One region of the Streptomyces sp. Ag109_O5-10 genome, then DNA from elsewhere that is predicted to be linked to it. Evidence: predicted binding sites of a transcription regulator. Region 1 holds the regulator's gene; each other region holds the start of a gene.
The links. The regulator HspR, encoded in region 1, represses chaperone genes until heat shock. The targets are predictions, from matches to a motif close to TTGAGNNNNNNNNNCTCAA.

Region 1 (3,964 bases):
CAAGGACTTCATCGAGAAGGACTACTACAAGGTCCTCGGCGTCCCCAAGGACGCCACCGAGGCCGAGATCAAGAAGGCGTACCGGAAGCTCGCCCGCGAGTTCCACCCGGATGCCAACAAGGGCAACGCCAAGGCCGAGGAGCGCTTCAAGGAGATCTCCGAGGCGAACGACATACTCGGCGACCCCAAGAAGCGCAAGGAGTACGACGAGGCACGCGCCCTCTTCGGCAACGGCGGCTTCCGCCCGGGGCCGGGCGCGGGCGGCGGCAACTTCAACTTCGACCTGGGCGACCTCTTCGGGGGAGGCGCCCAGGGCGGGGGCGGCGGCTTCGGCGGCGGCGGCTTCAGTGACGTCCTGGGGGGCCTGTTCAACCGGGGCGGCGGCACGGCCGGCCGTACCCAGCCGCGGCGCGGCCAGGACATCGAGTCCGAGGTCACGCTGAGCTTCACGGAGGCCATCGAGGGCGCCACGGTCCCGCTGCGGATGTCCTCGCAGGCCCCCTGCAAGGCCTGTTCGGGCACCGGCGACGTGAACGGCACGCCTCGGGTGTGCCCGACCTGCGTCGGCACCGGCCAGGTGGCGCGGGGATCGGGCGGCGGCTTCTCGCTGACCGACCCCTGCCCGGACTGCAAGGGCCGCGGCCTGATCGCGGAGAACCCCTGCCCCGACTGCAAGGGCAGCGGCCGCGCCAAGTCGTCCCGGACCATGCAGGTCCGCATCCCCGCCGGGGTGACCGACGGCCAGCGCATCCGGCTGCGCGGCAAGGGCGCACCGGGCGAACGCGGCGGCCCCGCGGGCGACCTGTACGTCATGGTGCACGTGGACACCCACCCGGTGTTCGGCCGCAAGGACGACAACCTCACGGTGACCGTCCCGGTGACCTTCACCGAGGCGGCGCTCGGCGGCGAGGTCAGGGTCCCGACCCTGGGCGGACCGCCGGTCACCCTGAAGCTGCCCCCGGGCACGCCCAACGGCCGCACCATGCGCGCCCGTGGCAAGGGCGCGGTCCGCAAGGACGGCACCCGCGGCGACCTCCTGGTCACCGTCGAGGTGAGTGTCCCGAAGGACCTGTCGGGGAATGCTCGGGATGCACTGGAGGCGTATCGCGAGGCGACCGCTGGCGAGGACCCGCGGGCCGAGCTGTTCGAGGCCGCGAAGGGAGCATGAAGAGATGGACGGCCGTCGACGTAACCCGTATGAACTGACCGAGGAGACCCCGGTCTACGTCATCTCGGTGGCGGCCCAGCTCTCCGGACTGCACCCGCAGACGCTGCGCCAGTACGACCGGCTCGGCCTGGTCTCCCCCGACCGCACGGCCGGGCGCGGCCGCCGCTACTCGGCCCGCGACATCGAACTGCTCCGCCAGGTGCAGACGCTGTCCCAGGACGAGGGCATCAACCTGGCCGGCATCAAGCGCATCATCGAACTGGAGAACCAGGTCCTGGCGCTCCAGCAGCGGGTCGCCGAACTCGAGGCGGCCGTCGATGGCGCGGCGGCCGCGATGCGGCAGCGCGAGGCCGCCGTCCACGCCTCCTACCGCCGCGACCTGGTTCCGTACCAGGAGGTCCAGCAGACCAGCGCGCTGGTGGTGTGGCGGCCGAAGAAGGCCAAGGACTAGGCGCGTTCGACGAGGGATTCGACGAGAAAGGGGGCCCCGGCGGAAAGCCGGGGCCCCCTTTCCCACACCTGCTCACGGCTCCAGGATCGCCCACTCCGCGCCCGGGGCCGACTCCGTGCCGTCGGCGTACAGCGCGGTCACCCAGTAGTGGTGGGTGGTGCCGCGGGCGGCCGTGGCGTCGTCGTAGGAGCGGTCGGCCGTGGCCGCCAGCTTCTCGTACGTCCGCGTCGCCGGGTTCCAGCGGTAGACCTGGTAGCCGGTCGCCGAGTCGACCGCGCTCCACGCGAGGTGGACGCCGCCCGAGTCGGGGGTGTCCGCCGTCAGGGTCAGCGGGGAGCCCTCCGGGGTGGCCACCGACGGGGTCAGGTCCAGCTCGTCGACGGCGACCGCGCTCACCGGCCCCAGCCACCGACTGGAGTTGCCCGCGGTGTCGATCGCGTCCACCCAATAGCAGGCGTGATCGCCGTCCGGCAGCCGCACGTCCCGGTATCGCGAGGTGGACGGGGACAGCCACGCCCACTCCGAGCCGGAGCAGACCTGCTCGTCGCCCTCCTCGCCGAGGACCGTGCCCCGGTAGACCACGTACCGGTTCAGGTCGGCCTCGGTGTTGTCGTCCCAGTCCAGCTCGATGCCGTACTCGGTGGCCGTCGCGGTCAGGCCGGTCACCTGGGCGGGCGGCTTGTCCGACGCAAGCGTGGTGACGGTCGCGGTGCCGGAGAGGGGGGACACCTGCGGCCACTGCACGTTCGCCACCGCGTAGTGGTACGTCGTGCCCTCCTCGGCCGAGAAGTCGCCACAGCTGTACCGGCGGGACCCGTCGGAGAGGGTGGTGTAGCTGGTCGTGCAGGTCACCCACTGCGCCGTCGAGGTGTCCACGGGCAGCGTGGTTGAGCGGTAGACGCGGAACTCGCCGTACGGGGTGTCCGCGGCCCTCATCGTCCACTGGAGGGTCGCGCTGCCGATGCCCGCGGTCGCCGTGAGTCCGCGGGGCGCGGCCAGCGGGCGGGTCACCGCCTTGAGGTCGGTGAACGGCGACGCGTGGCCCGAGCCGTCCACGGCCGCGACCCGGTACTTGACGGTCTCGCCCCGGGTGAGCGTGCCGTCGGTGAGGCTCACCGTGTGGGCGAGCTCCCAGGACTTGGTGACCACACCGTGGAAGTCGGTCCGCTCCACCCGGTACTTCACCGCGGCGCGCACCCCCGACCAGCTCAGTTCGGCGCCCGTGTCGGTGGCCGAGACGGTGAACCGGGCGGGCGTCTGCAGCACCGCACTGGTGACCGGGGCGTCGGCGGTGCCGGCCGACTCGTTGCCGGCCTTGTCGTAGGCGCGGATCTCGTAGTAGTAGAGGGCGCCGGTCGCGGGCGGAGCGTCGGTCAGGGACGTCGACGCCGTGGTCCCCACCTTCGTCCAGCCGGTACTCCCGCGCGGGCGCCGGTAGACCCGGTAGCCGGCCAGGTCCATCTCCCGGTTCTTCGCCCAGCTCAGCTTCGTCGTGTTGGCGTTGCCGTCGTAGGACACCAGCGGGGCCAGCGGGGTGAGCGGCCTGACCTTGTCGACCCCGGCCGAGGTGCGCGGTGTGTAGGTGAACTTGACCTTGGCGGCGCCGGTCCAGTTGACGTAGTCGACGCGGAGGGTGTGCTTGCCCTTGGGGACGGTGACGTTGACGGTCTTGGTCACCGTCTTGGTGGTGTTCTTCCACAGGTCGATCTTGCGGACGCCGTCGAGGTAGACCCGGATCCCGTCGAGGCCGGAGGCGGCGAGGGCGAAGGGGCCGCCGGAGCCGAAGTCGCGGGTGACGCTCCAGCGCACCCCGAAGTTGTCCTTCGGGAGGCCGGAGGCCGGGGCGCCGCTCCAGCTCTCGTCGATCGCGGAGTCGCAGGCGGTCTTCTTCGGGGTGCCCTTGAACGTGGTGTTCGCGAACAACTGCCGCTTGAAGACAGGGGAGGCACAGGTCGTGGCCGCCGAGGCGGTGGGCACGGCGACGGTGGTGAGGAGACCGGCCGTGGTGGCCAGCACCACGGCCGTCGCCTGCAGGGTGGTCTTCATCGAGGGGTCAGGTTCCGTTCGGCAGGGACGCACAGGCGTCCACGTTGCTGAAGGTCTCCGAGCCGTCGGGAGCGACGACCGAGAGCACGTAGAAGACGGTCGTGCCGTGGGGCACGGTGGGATCGGTGTAGTGGGTGGCGGTAGGAGCCAGCGGAACGTCCGTCACCCGGACGTAGGTGCGCGTCGCGGGGTCCCAGCGGTACACGTTGATGCCGGCGGCGTCCGTGGCCACCGAGTCCGCACAGTCGATGTACATGCCGCCCTCGTCGCCGAGGGTGGAGTAGGTGGTCAGCGAGCAG
Region 2 (3,964 bases), 1.3 Mb from region 1:
CATCGCCACGTCCGTGCGGACCAGCCGCCCGGAGAGCAGCGACGCGAGGGCCGTCGTCATCGTGACGCCGGCGCTCGGACCGTCCTTCGGCACCGCCCCCGCCGGGAAGTGGATGTGCACGCCCCGGTCCTTCAGGTCGCCGACCGGGAGTTCCAGTTCGGCGCCGTGCGAGCGGAGGAAGGACAGGGCGATCTGCGCGCTCTCCTTCATCACGTCACCCAGCTGGCCGGTGAGGGTCAGACCCGCCGCGCCGGTCTCCGGATCGGCGAGGGACGCCTCGACGAAGAGGACGTCGCCGCCGGCGCCGGTGACCGCGAGGCCCGTCGCCACACCCGGTACCGCGGTGCGGCGCTCGGCCGGGTCCTGGGCGGACTCGGGCACGTGGTGCGGCCGGCCGATCAGGGCGCGCAGGTCCTCGTCCCGGATCGTGAACGGCAGCTTCCGCGCGCCCAGTTCGTGCTGGGCCGCGACCTTGCGGAGCAGCCGGGCGATCGACCGCTCCAGGGTGCGCACGCCCGCCTCACGGGTGTACTCGCCGGCGAGCTTGCGCAGCGCGCTCTCGTCGAGGGTCACCTCGTCCTCGGCCAGTCCCGCCCGCTCCAGCTGGCGCGGGAGCAGGTGGTCCCGGGCGATGACGACCTTCTCGTCCTCGGTGTAGCCGTCCAGGCGGACCAGCTCCATGCGGTCGAGCAGGGCCTCCGGGATCGCCTCCAGGACGTTGGCGGTGGCGAGGAAGACGACGTCGGACAGGTCGAGTTCGACCTCCAGGTAGTGGTCGCGGAAGGTGTGGTTCTGCGCCGGGTCCAGGACTTCGAGCAGGGCCGCGGCCGGGTCGCCGCGGAAGTCGGAGCCCACCTTGTCGATCTCGTCGAGCAGGACGACCGGGTTCATCGAACCGGCCTCCTTGATCGCCCGCACGATCCGGCCGGGCAGCGCGCCGACGTACGTACGGCGGTGGCCGCGGATCTCCGCCTCGTCCCGGACGCCGCCGAGGGCGACCCGGACGAACTTGCGGCCCATCGCGTGGGCGACGGACTCACCCAGGCTGGTCTTGCCGACACCGGGCGGACCGACGAGCGCCAGCACGGCACCGCCACGGCGGCCGCCGATGACGCCGAGCCCCCGGTCGCTGCGGCGCTTGCGCACCGCCAGGTACTCGGTGATCCGCTCCTTCACGTCCTCCAGACCGGCGTGCTCGGCGTCCAGGACCGCCTTGGCGCCCTGGATGTCGTACGCGTCCTCGGTCCGCTCGTTCCACGGCAGTTCGAGGACGGTGTCCAGCCAGGTGCGGATCCACGAGCCCTCGGGCGACTGGTCGCTGGACCGCTCCAGCTTGTCGACCTCCTTGAGGGCGGCCTCCCGGACCTTCTCCGGCAGGTCGGCGGCCTCCACCCGGGCGCGGTAGTCGTCGGACTCCTCGCCGTCCTTGGCGGCGTCGCCGTTCAGCTCACGCAGCTCCTTGCGGACCGCCTCCAGCTGGCGGCGGAGCAGGAACTCGCGCTGCTGCTTGTCGACGCCCTCCTGGACGTCCTTGGCGATGGTCTCGGCCACGTCCTGCTCGGCGAGGTGGTCGCGCAGCTGCTGGGTGGCCACCTTCAGGCGGGCGACCGCGTCGACGGTCTCCAGGAGCTCGATCTTCTGTTCGGTGGTCAGGAAGGGCGAGTAACCGGAGTTGTCGGCGAGCTGGGAGACGTCGTCGATGGCCTGCACCCGGTCCACGACCTGCCAGGCGCCGCGCTTGCGCAGCCACGCGGTGGCGAGGGCCTTGTACTCCTTGATCAGTTCGGTGACATGACCGGGCACCGGATCCGGGACGTTCTCGTCGACGCGGGTGCCCTCGACCCACAGGGCGGCACCCGGGCCGGTGGTGCCGGCGCCGATGCGCACCCGGTAGCGGCCGCGGATCAGCGCGCCCGGGTCGCCGTCGGCCAGGCGGCCGACCTGCTCCACGGTCCCGAGCACACCGGTGCCCGGGTAGGTGCCGTCCACCCGCGGCACCAGCAGCACCCTGGGCTTGCCCGCCTCGGTACGGGCGGCAGCCTGCGCGGCCTCCACGGCGGCGCGTACATCGGGGTCCTTCAGGTCCAGCGGGACCACCATCCCGGGCAGCACGACCTCGCCGTCGAGAGGCAGCACAGGGAGGGTGAGTGATGCGGACGTCGAAGCCATGATCTCCCCTTCGGCAGTCAACTTGAGTTATGCCGACTCAATGCATGTGAGCCACCGAATGTTCCCAGGGGTGCGTTCGCTGTCAGCGATCGGCTGCTGACCTGGCGGTACGGGCGTACGGACGGAGCCCTGTGTGCGGAAAACAGTTGCTCGGCGCGCACTCATTCCCCGTACGGTCGCCCGATGACCGACACCGACCTCAGCGCGGCCCTGCTGGCCGCCTACGACGCCCAGATGCGCGCCGTCCAGCCCGACCCCGCGCCCGGGATCAGCTACGAGCACGACGGTCCGGTCCTGCGAGTGGTGGGCCAGCACCGCGGCTTCGTGACCGGACCGCGCGACTGGGGCGGTGTGCGCGGCCGCGAACTGGACGCGCTGATCGCCCGGCAGCGGGACTTCTTCGCGGCGCGCGGCGAGGCCGTGGAGTGGAAGACGCGCGGGCACGACGACCCGGCGGACCTCCCCGACCGGTTGCGCGCGGCGGGCTTCGTGCCCGAGCCGCGGGAGACGGTGGTGATCGCCCCGATCGGCGAGTCGACCGCAGAGGCGGCCGCCCTGCCGCCGGGCGTGACCCTGCGCCGGGTCACCGCCGACGCGGACCTGGACCGGATCGCCGCACTGGAGACCGCGGTGTGGGGCGAGGACATGTCGTGGCTCGCCGGCTACCTGAGGGGCCGGCTCACGGTCGCCCCCCACGACAACGAGGTGTTCGTGGCCGAGGCCGCCGGGGAGGTCGTCTCGGCCGCCTGGGTGGCCTTCCGCCCCGGCACGGACTTCGCGATGCTGCTGGGCGGCTCCACCCTGGCCGAGTGGCGCGGCAAGGGCATCTACCGCGCGCTGGTCGCCCTGCGAGCGACCCGGGCGGCAGCCAGGAACGTCCCCTACCTCCTCGTGGAGGCCTCGTCCGACAGCGCCCCGATCCTGAAGCGCCTGGGCTTCAGGACGCTGACGACGACAACCCCGTACGTCTGGACCCCGGCCCACTGAGCCGCCCCGTATCGGGCGCGGCAAACTCCGCGACCACCCACGACGCCCCCGCCCCTCCCCCGCGTCGAACCCCGGCCCACCGGACCGCCCCATAAGGGACGCGGGGAACCACGCGACCAGCCACAACACACCCGCACCCGACCCCCGACCGCCCCTCCCCCGCGTCGAACCCCGGCCCACAGAACCGCCCCATAAGGGACGCGGGGAACCACGCGACCAGCCACAACACACCCGCACCCGACCCCCGACCATCCCTCCCCGGCATCGAACCCCCGGCCCACAGAACCGCCCCATAAGGGGCGCGGGGAACTGCGCGACCAGCCACGACGCACCCGCACCCGGCAGCCGGCCGCCTGCCACAGCGGCGCAACGCCCCCGGCCGGTCCGGCACCGCCGAACAACGCCGTCGTGGCTGCCCGCCGCCGCGGCGGCGGGCAAGAGGAACGGCCGACATCCGCCCGCCTCAAAAGAATGCAACCGCCACGGCTCCGCGAGATCGTCGCTACACCCTCACGACGCAGCCACAGGAGTCGGGCCGAGACTGACATCGGATTCACGGTGAACGGCGACGGCGGCACACAGCCGATTACGCGCACGCAGGATTACGTGCACGCGCGTGCCGGAGTTGCCCGGCCGGCCCTCCGTGTACGAGGGCGACAAGAGCGACGAGTCGCCGTTCCCGCGGAAGGCGAGGCACACGCACGGGCGCTCGGGATACCGGAGTCGGCGAAGCCGCCGGCGGCGGCGCGGGGCGGCTGAGCGCTCAGGGGGCCACGGGGACGGCCACGGGGACAACGGTGTGGGCCAG
Region 3 (3,964 bases), 2.7 Mb from region 1:
ACCATGTCCCGGGCGATGGACCTGGCCGGCGGCCGCCGCACCTCCATGTCCGGCCCGCCCACTCCGCTGCGCCCCTGGGAACAGGCGCTGAGCTGGTTCGTCTCCTCCTACCCGCTGCTCGGCGGCATCGCGGCCGGCATCAGGCTCGTCGCCGACGCCGAACTGGCCCGCGCCCACGACATCGCCGTCGCCGCCGTCAACCCCGAGGCCGGCGAGATCTACGTCAACCCGCTGCGGACCATGAGCGACGAGGAGTGGCGGTTCGTCCTCGCCCACGAGATGCTGCACGCCGCCCTGCGCCACGGCGACCGCCTCGGCGTCCGCGACCACTACCTCTTCAACATCGCCTGCGACTACGTCATCAACGGCTGGCTGGTCGAGATGCGCGTCGGCACCATGCCCGAAGGGCTGCTGTACGACGCCGGGTTGAAGGGGCTGTCGGCCGAGGAGGTGTACGACCGGATCGCCGTCGACCTGAGGCGGATGCGGCGGCTCGCCACCCTGCGCGGCAAGGGACGCGGTGACGTGCTGGGCGCGCCGCTCGGGCAGCCCGGCGCCTACGTCGACCTCGACGAGTTCTACCGGCGCGGACTGTGCCAGGGGCTCGACCTGCACCAGACGCAGGACCGGGGGCTGCTGCCCGGCGGGCTGGTCGAGGAGATCCGCGCCCTCAGCCATCCGCCGCTGCCCTGGGACGCCCGGCTCGCCCGCTGGTTCGACGAGTACGTGCCGCGCCCGGAGGCCGTACGGTCGTACGCCCGCCCCTCGCGCCGGCAGTCGTCCACCCCGGACATCCCGCGCGCCGGCCGGTACTTCCCGCCCGAGGAGGTCGCCCGCTGCACCTTCGGCGTGGTCCTCGACACCTCCGGCTCCATGGACCGCACCCTGCTCGGCAAGGCCCTCGGCGCGATCGCCTCCTACGCCGAGGCCCGTGACGTACCCGCCGCGCGTGTCGTCTTCTGCGACGCGGCCCCGCACGACGCCGGCTACCTCCCGACCACCGACATCGCCGGCCGGGTCCGGGTGCACGGCCGCGGCGGTACGGTCCTGCAGCCCGGCATCGACCTGCTCCAGCGCGCCGACGACTTCCCGCCCGCCGCGCCGGTCCTGGTGATCACCGACGGCTGGTGCGACGTCCTGCGGGTGCGCCGTGAGCACGCCTATCTGATCCCGGACGGACGTCGCCTGCCGTTCACCCCCCGTGGGCCGGTCTTCCGGGTGCGGTGAGCCCTGATGTGATCGGATGGGGGCGAGCGAACCGGTTCATTCGCCTTCATCGCCGAAAGGAACAACCGTGGCTACCACGCGCACCGCACACACCGTCTGGGAAGGCAGCCTGACCGAGGGCAACGGTGTCATCACCTTCGACTCCTCCGGTATCGGCGAGCAGCCCGTCACGTGGGCCTCGCGCTCCCAGGAGGCGAACGGCAAGACCAGCCCCGAGGAGCTGATCGCGGCCGCCCACTCCAGCTGCTTCTCCATGGCGCTCTCGCACGCCCTGACCGGGGCCGGGACCCCGCCCACCAAGCTGGTCACCAACGCCGACGTCACCTTCCAGCCGGGCACCGGCATCACCGGCATCCACCTGACCGTCGAGGGCACCGTCCCCGGCCTGGACGCGGACGGCTTCGTCGCCGCCGCCGAGGACGCCAAGAAGAACTGCCCGGTCAGCCAGGCCCTGACCGGGACCACGATCACCCTGGACGCGAAGCTCGCCTGACCGTCCCGCCCGCCGCGCTGCCGCGCCCCCTCGTCCGAGGGGGCGCGGCAGCGTCGTTCCCGGGGTCCCCGGCATTGACAACGGCTCGCTCAAGTTTTGTGCTGGAGTCGGGGAAGCGCCCGGGCGGAAAGGGGACGGACATGGCACGTGCGGTCGGTATCGACCTCGGTACGACGAACTCGGTGGTGGCCCTGCTGGAGGGCGGTGAGCCCACCGTCGTCGCCAACGCCGAGGGGGCGCGCACCACGCCGTCGGTGGTGGCCTTCGCGAAGAACGGCGACGTGCTGGTCGGCGAGGTCGCCAAGCGGCAGGCGGTGACCAACGTGGACCGCACCGCCCGCTCGGTCAAGCGGCACATGGGCGACGCCGCCTGGCGGTTCCCGGAGAGCGGGAGCGTCGACGGCACCCGGTTCCGGGCCCAGGAACTGTCGGCGCGGGTGCTGCAGAAGCTCAAGCGGGACACCGAGGCCTACCTCGGCGAGGACGTCACCGACGCGGTGATCACCGTCCCCGCCTACTTCGACGACGCCCAGCGGCAGGCCACCAAGGAGGCCGGGGAGATCGCCGGCCTGAAGGTGCTGCGGATCATCAACGAGCCGACGGCCGCCGCGCTGGCCTACGGCCTGGACCGGGGCGAGGAGCAGACGGTCCTCGTCTTCGACCTCGGCGGCGGCACCTTCGACGTGTCGCTCCTGGACATCGGCGACGGCGTGATCGAGGTCAAGGCCACCAACGGCGACACGCACCTGGGCGGCGACGACTGGGACCAGCGGGTCGTCGAGCACCTCGTGAAGCGGTTCAAGGGGCAGTACGGGATCGACCTGAGCAACGACAAGATGGCCGTGCAGCGGCTGCGCGAGAGCGCCGAGAAGGCGAAGATCGAGCTGTCGTCGTCGACGGAGACGTCGATCAACCTGCCGTACATCACGGCCTCCGCGGAGGGGCCGCTGCATCTGGAGGAGAAGCTGACGCGGGCCCAGTTCCAGGAGCTGACCGCCGACTTGCTGGACCGCTGCAAGAAACCCTTCCACCAGGCCGTCAAGGACGCGGGCGTGCAGGTGTCGGCCATCGACCACGTCATCCTGGTCGGCGGGTCCACCCGGATGCCCGCCGTCACCGACCTGGTCCGTGAACTCACCGGCAAGGACCCGCACAAGGGGGTCAACCCGGACGAGGTGGTCGCCGTCGGCGCGGCCCTCCAGGCGGGAGTCATCCGCGGTGACGTGAAGGACGTGCTGCTGCTCGACGTCACCCCGCTGTCCCTGGGGATCGAGACCAAGGGCGGCATCATGACCCGACTCATCGAGCGCAACACCACCATCCCGACCCGGCGTTCGGAGATCTTCACGACCGCGGCCGACAACCAGCCCTCGGTGGGCATCCAGGTCTACCAGGGCGAACGTGAGATCGCCGCGTACAACAAGAAGCTGGGCGTCTTCGACCTCACCGGCCTGCCGCCCGCACCGCGCGGGGTGCCGCAGATCGAGGTGGCCTTCGACATCGACGCGAACGGGATCATGCACGTCTCGGCGAAGGACCTGGCGACCGGCCGGGAGCAGAAGATGACCGTGACCGGCGGCTCCGCCCTCCCCAAGGACGACATCGACCGCATGATGCGGGAGGCCGAGCAGTACGCCGAGGAGGACCGCAAACGCCGCGAGGCCGCGGAGACCCGGAACCAGGCCGAGCAACTCGTCTACCAGACAGAGAAGTTCCTCCGGGAGAACGAGGAGCGGGTGCCCGGCGGCACGAAGTCCGAGGTGGAGGCGGCGATCACCGAGCTGAAGGCGCTGCTCGAACGGGACGCCGACACCGGGGAGCTGCGGCAGGGAGTGGAGAAGCTGGCGACCGTGAGCCAGCAGATGGGGCAGGCCATGTACGCCGGTGCCTCCGGCGGTTCGGCCGAGGAACAGCGGGTGCCGGAGGGCGAGGAGGAGGGGGTGGTGGACGCCGAGATCGTGGACGACGAGAGGGACCGGGGTGCGGCCGGGTGAGGCACCGCCGGGCTGCGCCGTCGTGGCTGAGCGCCGGTGCGGCGGGAAGGGTGGTGTGGTTCGGGGCGGGGGCTCGGTTGTCTCGGTTCCCGCGACCGGTACACCGGGTACGGGCGGAACAGGTACTGCACCGGGGCGCTGAACGTGTGCACCAGGCGGGTGCAGGGGACCAGGCCGATGGGGAGGGCGCAGGCGACGTACGGCAGGGCGCCCCACAGGAAGGCGGTCACGGGCGCACTCCGCCGGGCGG

Region 2: the regulator HspR is predicted to act here: its motif matches at 2,192-2,210, upstream of lon (endopeptidase La).
Region 3: the regulator HspR is predicted to act here: its motif matches at 1,795-1,813, upstream of dnaK (molecular chaperone DnaK).

The regions. Positions count from the first base shown of each region.
Region 1 is NZ_FNTQ01000001.1:4,381,946-4,385,909, reverse strand. It holds gene dnaJ (molecular chaperone DnaJ) at 1-1,168, shown strand, start outside; gene BLW82_RS20040 (heat shock protein transcriptional repressor HspR) at 1,173-1,619, shown strand; gene BLW82_RS20035 (PA14 domain-containing protein) at 1,692-3,665, opposite strand; gene BLW82_RS20030 (PA14 domain-containing protein) at 3,673-3,964, opposite strand, start outside.
Region 2 is NZ_FNTQ01000001.1:3,109,094-3,113,057, forward strand. It holds gene lon (endopeptidase La) at 1-2,169, opposite strand, end outside; gene BLW82_RS14135 (GNAT family N-acetyltransferase) at 2,353-3,156, shown strand; gene BLW82_RS14140 (rhomboid-like protein) at 3,920-3,964, opposite strand, start outside.
Region 3 is NZ_FNTQ01000001.1:1,659,288-1,663,251, reverse strand. It holds gene BLW82_RS07605 (vWA domain-containing protein) at 1-1,227, shown strand, start outside; gene BLW82_RS07600 (OsmC family protein) at 1,295-1,720, shown strand; gene dnaK (molecular chaperone DnaK) at 1,861-3,714, shown strand; partial or broken gene BLW82_RS44840 (respiratory nitrate reductase subunit gamma) at 3,771-3,893, opposite strand; gene narJ (nitrate reductase molybdenum cofactor assembly chaperone) at 3,941-3,964, opposite strand, start outside.